Regions from separate parts of the Bacillus sp. LQ16 genome, predicted to be linked through region 3. Evidence: predicted binding sites of a transcription regulator. Region 3 holds the regulator's gene; each other region holds the start of a gene.

Region 1 (3,286 bases), 470 kb from region 3:
GATATTCGAATCGTACGTGATATGCGTAATTCCGTAAATCGTTTAGTGAACTGCGAAACAGCTAATTTAAATAAAACAATTGGTGCAGCGCTAAGGCAGATTGAAAATATCCGCTATATTGATGAGACGGTTGGTCTTGATATATTGCCAGATAAACTACAAGAGATTGCGCAACTACGAAGAGATTATCAAGATGTAACATTGAAAGAGTTAGGTGAGATGGTATCCGGGGGGAAAATTAGTAAATCGGGTATTAATCATCGTTTGCGTAAAATCGATGAAATTGCAGAGAAATTACGCGCGGGGGAAACGGTAGCAAAAAAATAAGAGGTTAAAGGGGAAATGGAGCTGTGGTTCAAAAACGAGTTCAGGTTTCATTAAAAAACGGTTTACAAGCACGTCCGGCTGCGTTGTTTGTACAAGAGGCAAATCGCTTTCATGCAGATATCTTTATTGAGAAAGATGGAAAGACAGTAAATGCAAAGAGCATAATGGGGATTATGAGCTTAGCAATTGGAACTGGAAGCATGATAACAATTACAACAGAAGGTTCAGATGCAGAAGAGGCTTTAGAAGCATTAGCTGCATATGTACAATAAAGAGCTATCGCGTATATGCGATAGTTTTTTTGTTTTGTTGTTTGTGCGGATTAGCGGATAGGGGTATTTAGCTGGTTTGTCCTTGTCGGAGATTGTCGGTAAATCGATATGTTGTGTCGAACCGTTGATATATTAAAAAAATCGTTGATATAATTTGAGTTTTGTTCGATATAATTGCAAAATCGTTGATATATTTAGAGGGATACTGGATGGGGTATGTGAGCGGGGAACAATATATAAAAGAAGCGCCCAATTATAGGGCGCTTCCACTTTTAGTTATATCTAGCTCTAGCGTTTAGAATCTCCGGTTGTTTCGCCCCTTCATTCGAGGCAAAAAGCGCCTCGGAATCAGGGGCTCCATCGCCCTGCGATTCTAAACGAGCCGCTTTCGCTTTTAAGTATTAACGATTTGTAAAGATCTTATCGATTAAACCGTATTCTAAAGCTTTTTCCGCTGTCATGAAGTTGTCGCGGTCTGTGTCGCGTTGTAGTACTTCAAGTGGTTGACCAGTGCGGTCAGCAAGAATTTGGTTTAGTTTTTCACGTAAGAATAGGATACGTTTTGCAGCGATTTCGATTTCAGTCGCTTGACCTTGTGCTCCACCAAGTGGTTGGTGAATCATTACTTCACTGTTTGGAAGTGCATAACGTTTTCCTTTTTCACCGGCTGCAAGTAAGAATGCACCCATAGATGCAGCCATACCGATACAGATTGTTGATACTTGTGGTTTAATAAACTGCATTGTATCATAGATTGCCATACCCGCTGTGATAGAACCACCAGGGCTGTTGATGTAGATGTGAATATCTTTTTCTGGATCTTGAGATTCCAAGAATAAAAGCTGGGAAACGATTGAGTTAGCTACGTTGTCATCAATTGCACTACCAAGCATAATGATGCGGTCTTTTAATAGTCGAGAGTAAATATCGTAAGCGCGTTCTCCACGATTTGTTTGTTCAATTACTGTAGGAATTAAATTCATCTGTTATTTCCTCCTTATAAAGCTTTCTTAGTCTTATAATACAATTATGGTCAATAAAGGTCAAACGAAACCACTTTAAATCAAAAAAATATGTAGTTGTACCATGAAATATTCGCTATGTTTTCGAAATTCCCTGCTTATGTATCTTCAACATCATAACCGAATTATATAAATTTAAACGTTATGAAAACTGGAGAAAAAAGAAAAGAACGCCTTTTAACTGAAGCGTTCTTTCGATAATTAGTCTTTTAAAAGATAGGTTACTTTATTTAAAATCTTTTCGATTTGTTTGGCGTTTTTACTATACATTTCGCTTGCTGATTTCGACTTTGTTTCTAGGGAAAATAGTTCAAGATCAGCATGACATTTTTTTAAAGATGCTAATAATAAAGGTTTATTTTGAGGAGAAGGCATTTGGAGTTTGTCATTGTAAATGTCGATAGTAAGTTGTCCGTATGAATCCACTTGACCGAGGAAGACATTTTCAATAACAACACCGAGTTTTTCTAATTCTGAATGTAGCCAAGCGCGGTTATGTCCGCTTGCTGAAAGAGGTTCATCTAGTACATTTCCATCCATAATAACAGTTTGTGGTTCTTTCTCGTTTGGTACTTTTAAACCGATGTCTTTTGCTGTAAGTGGCTGAGAATCTTTCTTTAATAATACATTTAATTCTCCGCTCGGTTCTAAGACAGCAAATTCGACTTCAGCTACGCTGAACGCACTTTTTCCACGGAGAAGTTCCAGTAATTCGTCACTCGTATATTTTTCTTTCTTTAAATTATCTTCGAGTATCTTTCCGTCTTTTATTAATACGGTAGATTTTCCTTCAAAGAAGTCCCGAGCTGTTTTGTTCTTTAAAGAGAGGATTCCTGTTAAAAAAGGTACCACAGCGAAAATGAGTATCGCAAAGACGCCGTGAAAAAATTTTGAATCGAGCCCTGTAGATACTTGGGCAGCGATGTCACCAATCGTCATTCCGGCTATGTATTCAAAAAAAGAAAGCTGAGAGATTTGTCTTTTCCCTAACCATTTCGTAATAGCGAATAAAATAATTAATATGAATACAGAGCGAAGAATGACAAGTGTCCATTCCGGCAGGTGAGACATAGTCGTTTCCTCCAGTCTACTTAAAACCCTTTATATTGAGGTTCTTCACGTTCTAATACTGAAATTCTATCCTTTAAATCAGCGATGACGCTGTCCATTTCTAACATACATTCATGAAATACGCGTTTTGATTCTTCGTCTTGTGAATTTAATGAAAGAGAGCTTAAGCTTGCTTGAGCTCCCCTTACACTAGCAAGGCAAGTTTTTACGCTAGCGATAACAGTCATACAAACACTCCTTATCCTTTCGGTTTAAATAACAATGCACCTATGAAGCCGAAAATAATAGCTGCTGATACACCGGCGCTCGTTACTTTAAACATGCCAGTAATAACGCCAACGATGCCATGTTTTGCAGCTTCTTCCATTGCGCCATGAACGAGGGCATTACCAAAGCTTGTAATAGGTACAGTTGCCCCGGCTCCAGCGAAATCAATTAATGGCTCATACAAATTAAATCCATCTAATATAGCTCCGGCAACAACGAGTGTTGCCATTGTATGAGCTGGTGTTAACTTGCCGACATCAAACATAAGTTGTCCGATTACGCATATGAGTCCGCCGATGACGAAAGCCCAGAAAAAAATCATTGCGT
Region 2 (3,286 bases), 1.1 Mb from region 3:
AGACATGTCAATACGAATCATTTGCTCTTCACTATCGAATAAAGACTGCGCTAACGTTTTTGCAAGTTCTGTTTTACCAACACCCGTAGGGCCTAAGAAAATGAAGGAACCAATTGGACGATTCGGGTCTTTAATACCAGCGCGTGCACGAAGAACCGCGTCTGATACTAGGCTTACTGCTTCCTCTTGTCCGATGACACGCTCTGATAAGATTTGCTCTAAGCGTAGTAATTTCTCACGTTCGCCTTCAACAAGTTTAGCAACAGGAATACCAGTCCAGCGTGAAACAATATCTGCAATTTCTTCTTCACTTACTTCCTCACGTAATAAACGATTTTCTTCTTTATTATGCACGCCCATTTCTTCCGCTTCTTTTAATTCTTTTTCGATTGCAGGAATTTTCCCGTGACGAAGTTCGGCTGCTTTATTTAAATCGTAATTACCTTCTGCTTCTTCTAATTCACGGCGCAGACGTTCTAAATGTTCACGTAAGTCACGAACTTTGTGAATGTCTTCTTTTTCTTTCTCCCATTTCGCTCTCATACCACTTGCAACTTCTTTTAAATCCGATAATTCACGTTGCAATGTTTTTAGACGCTCTTGGCTACCACGATCCGTTTCTTTTCCAAGAGCCGCTTCTTCAATTTCCAGCTGCATAATACGACGCGTTACTTCATCTAATTCTGTCGGCATAGAATCGATTTCTGTACGAATTGTTGCGCACGCTTCATCAACAAGGTCAATCGCTTTATCCGGTAAGAAGCGATCTGAAATATATCGATCTGATAAAACTGACGCTGCTACAATCGCACGGTCATGAATATTTACACCGTGATAAATTTCAAAGCGTTCTTTTAATCCACGTAATATGGAAATCGTATCTTCAACAGTTGGTTCTTCTGCTAATACTTGTTGGAAACGTCTTTCTAGTGCTGGATCTTTTTCAATATATTTACGATATTCATCTAATGTTGTCGCCCCGATACAATGCAGTTCACCACGAGCAAGCATCGGTTTTAACATATTTCCTGCATCCATCGCACCTTCTGTTTTACCAGCTCCAACGATTGTATGAAGTTCATCAATGAATAATAAAATGCGTCCTTCACTCTTTTTAATTTCATTTAATACAGCTTGCAGACGCTCTTCGAACTCACCACGGAATTTCGCGCCTGCTACGAGCGCACTCATATCTAACGCAAAAATCGTTCTATCTTTCAATCCTTCAGGTACATCCTTTTTCACAATACGCTGTGCTAATCCTTCAACGATTGCTGTTTTACCAACACCTGGCTCACCAATTAAAACAGGATTGTTTTTCGTTTTACGTGAAAGAATGCGGATAACGCGTCGAATTTCACTATCTCGGCCGATAACAGGATCAATTTTCCCGGCTCTCACTTCTGCCACTAAATCACGGCCATATTTTTCTAACGCTTCATAAGTTGCTTCTGGATTTTGACTAGTCACTCTTTGATTCCCCCGAACTGTCATTAAAGACTGTAATAAGTTATCTTTCGTAATATGCAATGTTGTAAATAATTGATTTATATCGCCTTTTTCTTCAGAAAAAGCAAGTAATACATGTTCTACTGAAATGTAATCATCCTGCAGTTTTTCTGCTTCTTTCCCTGCTCTTACAAGCAGTTGTTGCAGAGCGCTCGTTACATACAATTTTCCAACTTCTGCACCGCTTCCCGTTACAGAAGGTTTCTTTTTAATTAAGCTTTCAGCGCCTTGCTTTAACGCTTCTATATCAACATTCATTTTTTGAAATATACGTACTGCTAATCCATCTTGCTCTTCTAATAATGCAAGTAATAGATGAACAGTATCCACCTCTTGGTGATGATGAGATACCGCTAAAGATTGGGCACTCATAATCGCCTCTTGTGTTTTTGTTGTCATTTGATTTAAGTCCATCTTTACAGCCCTCCAAAAGTTTGACTTTCTTTGACCTTTGATTTGATTATACGCCAACTGACTTTTTTATACAATAATTTTGCCTATGTATTTTCAAACTTATTATTGGAAAAAGAAAAAGGAAGCATTCATTATATTGTTTTAAAAGTACGGTAAATGAAATTATAATGTGTAACGACAAAAAAGCCGCAATAACGATTGCGGCTTCTGTTACGGTTTTCTTTTATATGTCCACTGACGGTTATGATTCGTATTATCTGGAAACTTTTCACCGGCAGTTAATTGTATCATTTGCGGATTTTTCACCATACTTCCCGTTTCACCAATTTCTACATAAATACCATCATTCGGCGCTTTTTGTCCAGAACGAAACCTGCGATTTTGTCCCATTTTCATTCTCCTTCCATGACGTCTTTGCCTCATTAGTATATCCATTTTAAAAGAAAGGTTTTCTGTCATGTTTAGGAAACAGTACTACATCTCGTCCTTGTACATATATATGAATGATACAAGCGTAAGCAGGGATTTCTTTCCTACTTGTAGAAAAAAAAAGAAACCAACCTACTCTAGGCTAGTTTCAAAGGAGAGTCAAACATATACGAGAAGATTACATGTTCATTATAAGTCTCATCACACGAGCAATGTAACCCTTTTCACAATTTGTACATAATGAAAGAAACATTGTTTGAACTTTCTAAAAAGATGTTGACTTTTCTTAATTTCCAACGATAAATAGTAGACACCGCAGCACTTTGAGACGTAAGATGGATATATAGTGAAATTTCCATCTATGGTGATTTCACCGAGTCTAACCTCTTATTTCTGCATATTAAAAACGGAAATACAGATAGATACAAAAAAATTATTATAAGAGGTGAAATTATGAACAAACAACATTTAATCGCATTAGACTTAGACGGTACTTTATTAACAGACAACAAAATAATTTCCACTCGAACGAAACATACAATTGCAAAAGCAAAGGAACAGGGACATATTGTTGTTATTTCAACAGGACGTCCATTCCGTGCTAGTTATGATTACTATAAAGAACTTGCTCTTAACACACCTATCGTAAACTTTAACGGTGCTTACGTACATCATCCTCTTGATTCAAGCTGGGGAACACATCACTCTCCTCTTGAGCTAGCAACAGCGCAAGAAATTGTACGAGCTTGCTTTGATTTCGGCGTAAAAAATATATACGCGGAAGTAATGGACGATGTGTATGTTCGTGAAATTGATGAAGATAAAAAACATATTTTCGAATTCGGCTCTCCTAAGATTTTTACGGGAGACTTATTAAATATTTTAAACGATCATCCAACTTGCTTATTAATTGATGCACATGACGAGCATTCCA
Region 3 (3,286 bases):
TCAACCAGAGACTCGGTGAAATTATAGTACCTGTGAAGATGCAGGTTACCCGCGACAGGACGGAAAGACCCCGTGGAGCTTTACTGTAGCCTGATATTGAATTTTGGTACAGTTTGTACAGGATAGGCGGGAGCCATTGAAACCGGAGCGCTAGCTTCGGTGGAGGCGCTGGTGGGATACCGCCCTGACTGTATTGAAATTCTAACCTACGGGTCTTATCGACCCGGGAGACAGTGTCAGGTGGGCAGTTTGACTGGGGCGGTCGCCTCCTAAAGTGTAACGGAGGCGCCCAAAGGTTCCCTCAGAATGGTTGGAAATCATTCGTAGAGTGCAAAGGCATAAGGGAGCTTGACTGCGAGACCTACAAGTCGAGCAGGGACGAAAGTCGGGCTTAGTGATCCGGTGGTTCCGCATGGAAGGGCCATCGCTCAACGGATAAAAGCTACCCCGGGGATAACAGGCTTATCTCCCCCAAGAGTCCACATCGACGGGGAGGTTTGGCACCTCGATGTCGGCTCATCGCATCCTGGGGCTGTAGTCGGTCCCAAGGGTTGGGCTGTTCGCCCATTAAAGCGGTACGCGAGCTGGGTTCAGAACGTCGTGAGACAGTTCGGTCCCTATCCGTCGTGGGCGTAGGAAATTTGAGAGGAGCTGTCCTTAGTACGAGAGGACCGGGATGGACGCACCGCTGGTGTACCAGTTGTTCTGCCAAGGGCATAGCTGGGTAGCTATGTGCGGAAGGGATAAGTGCTGAAAGCATCTAAGCATGAAGCCCCCCTCAAGATGAGATTTCCCATAGCGTAAGCTAGTAAGATCCCTGAAAGATGATCAGGTTGATAGGTTCGAGGTGGAAGCATGGTGACATGTGGAGCTGACGAATACTAATAGATCGAGGACTTAACCATATAATATGTAGCAAATGTTATCTAGTTTTGAAGGAATATGCCTTCAATAGTTTGGTGATGATGGCAGAGAGGTCACACCCGTTCCCATACCGAACACGGAAGTTAAGCTCTCTAGCGCCGATGGTAGTTGGGACCTTGTCCCTGTGAGAGTAGGACGTCGCCAAGCAACTAAAACACGAGTCAAATGACTCGTGTTTTTTCGTGTTTTATTTTATAATCCATAGTAATAAAAAATGTGTTTAAAGTATTCATATTTTGTTTAAATACAGGGGAATGTGGCTAGGATAGTGAATAAGCAAAAGAGTTGCAAATTTTATTAATACGTATATAATTAAAGTCAAAGATAGTCAAAGTCAATAAAGGTGGCGGATAAATGAGAAATATATCTGATATCATTGAGCAATATCTAAAGCAAGTTATTGACTTAAGTAATAATAATGTGATTGAAATCAAGAGAAATGAGATTGCGGATCGATTCGAGTGCGTACCATCTCAAATCAATTATGTAATCAATACCCGTTTTACGTTAGAAAGAGGATTTGTAGTAGAAAGTAAACGTGGTGGAGGAGGTTACATTCGCATTATAAAAGTCAAACTGCATGATGATATAGACATTATTGATCAAATGCTTCATATGATTGATCATAGCGTTGCGCAAGGGAATGCAGAAAGTATGATTATACGTTTAATAGAAGAGGGAATCATAACAAATCGTGAAGCGAAACTGATGTTAAGTGTAATAGACCGTTCTGTATTATCAATGGATGTTCCTTCTCGAGATGAACTTAGGGCTCGAATATTATGCGCAATGTTAAGAACACTGAAATATAAATAAATATAACTTTTGTAAAAGATTGATAACTAAGATAAAGCAGTTAAATATTGTAGAAGTTTTGAAAAAGAACATGCACTTTTATTTAAATGGATTCAGGAAAGCGAACAATCTAGTAATGTATGAAAAGTACCATGAGATAGAGCGTTCCTGTTGTAAAGGTGGGGATAGTGATGACTTGTCAAAACTGTAACATAAGACCAGCAACTTTACATTATACAAAAGTAATTAACGAGAAGAAGGCGGAAGTTCATCTTTGTGAGCAATGTGCAGAGCAAAGTGGCTATACGTCTTTCTTTCAATCATCGCAGTCTAACTTTTCATTTCATGATTTATTTGCTGGTTTATTACACGGTGAATCAACAATGTTTGAAGAAGGAAAAAATGGATTTTCAAATGCAGATATAGTAAGGTGTCCAGATTGTAAGATGACATATGAACAATTTACAAAAGTCGGACGTTTTGGCTGTTCTTCTTGTTACGATACATTTAAGGAGCATTTAAAGCCATTATTAAAACGCCTTCACGGTGGGCATACAGAACATTGTGGAAAAATTCCGGAACGTATAGAAGGAAATATCCACTTAAAGAAAGAATTAGATGAACTAAAACTTATTCTGAAACAATACGTACAGAAAGAGGAATTTGAGAAAGCTGCAGAGGTAAGGGATAAAATCCGAGGTCTTGAAATACAGCTTAGTGAGCATAGGGAGGGGGAATAATTCTATGTCACTGGACAAAATTATGAACGAAGCAATTAGTCCATGGATGAAGGGGGATGGCCCTGATTCTGATATTGTTTTAAGTAGTCGAATTCGTTTGGCTCGTAATTTTAAACAATATCAATTTTCCACTATGCAAAACGAAGAAGAAGCTAAACAGATTCATGAATTATTCAAAAAGAAATTTATAAATAAAGCAGTAGGGTCCTTTGGGGAGTTTGGACTATTAAAGATGAATGAATTAACACCTCTTCAAAGGAGAGTTTTAGTCGAAAAACATTTAATTAGTCCAAATCTTGCAGGGACAGAATATGGAGCATGTCTACTATCAGAAAGTGAACATATTAGTGTTATGCTTAATGAAGAAGACCATATTCGGATTCAGTGCCTATTTTCAGGATTACAGTTATCAGAGGCGCTTCAAAGCGCCAATCAAATAGATAATTGGATTGAGAAAGAAGTTGAATACGCTTTTGATGAGTCACTTGGATATATTACAAGTTGTCCTACTAATGTTGGCACAGGGTTAAGAGCTTCTGTGATGATTCATTTACCGGGACTGGTTTTAACAAAAAGAATTAGCCGTATTATACAAGTAATTCAAAAATTAGGGTTAGTAGTAAGAGGAATATACGGTGAAGGTAGCGAAGCGTTAGGTAATATATTTCAAGTTTCAAATCAAATGACGCTAGGAAAGTCTGAAGAAGATATTATTGCAGATTTAAAGAGTGTCATTCAACAAATTATACAGCAAGAAAAAATAGCTAGAGAATTAATTGTACAAAATTCAAGTATTGAACTTGAAGATAAGGTTTATCGTTCTTACG

What was found. The regulator CtsR, encoded in region 3, represses protease genes until heat stress. The targets are predictions, from matches to a motif close to ATGGTCAATAAAGGTCAAACA.
Region 1: clpP (ATP-dependent Clp endopeptidase proteolytic subunit ClpP) is a predicted target of CtsR. The motif match lies at 1,629-1,649, and genes of this name have one in related genera.
Region 2: clpB (ATP-dependent chaperone ClpB) is a predicted target of CtsR. The motif match lies at 1,941-1,961, and genes of this name have one in related genera.

What each region holds. Positions count from the first base shown of each region.
Region 1 is NZ_CM173491.1:5,006,316-5,009,601, reverse strand. Features, by position in the region: gene whiA (DNA-binding protein WhiA) at 1-327, shown strand, start outside; gene AC3EMB_RS25500 (HPr family phosphocarrier protein) at 351-599, shown strand; gene clpP (ATP-dependent Clp endopeptidase proteolytic subunit ClpP) at 1,001-1,582, opposite strand; gene AC3EMB_RS25490 (DUF421 domain-containing protein) at 1,823-2,692, opposite strand; gene AC3EMB_RS25485 (DUF1657 domain-containing protein) at 2,713-2,919, opposite strand; gene spoVAE (stage V sporulation protein AE) at 2,931-3,281, opposite strand; gene spoVAD (stage V sporulation protein AD) at 3,278-3,286, opposite strand, start outside.
Region 2 is NZ_CM173491.1:1,239,740-1,243,025, reverse strand. Features, by position in the region: gene clpB (ATP-dependent chaperone ClpB) at 1-1,923, opposite strand, end outside; gene AC3EMB_RS06245 (YjzC family protein) at 2,134-2,313, opposite strand; gene AC3EMB_RS06240 (Cof-type HAD-IIB family hydrolase) at 2,806-3,286, shown strand, end outside.
Region 3 is NZ_CM173491.1:91,457-94,742, forward strand. Features, by position in the region: rRNA gene AC3EMB_RS00500 (23S ribosomal RNA) at 1-905, shown strand, start outside; rRNA gene rrf (5S ribosomal RNA) at 956-1,071, shown strand; gene ctsR (transcriptional regulator CtsR) at 1,279-1,740, shown strand; gene mcsA (protein-arginine kinase activator protein McsA) at 1,911-2,459, shown strand; gene mcsB (protein-arginine kinase McsB) at 2,464-3,286, shown strand, end outside.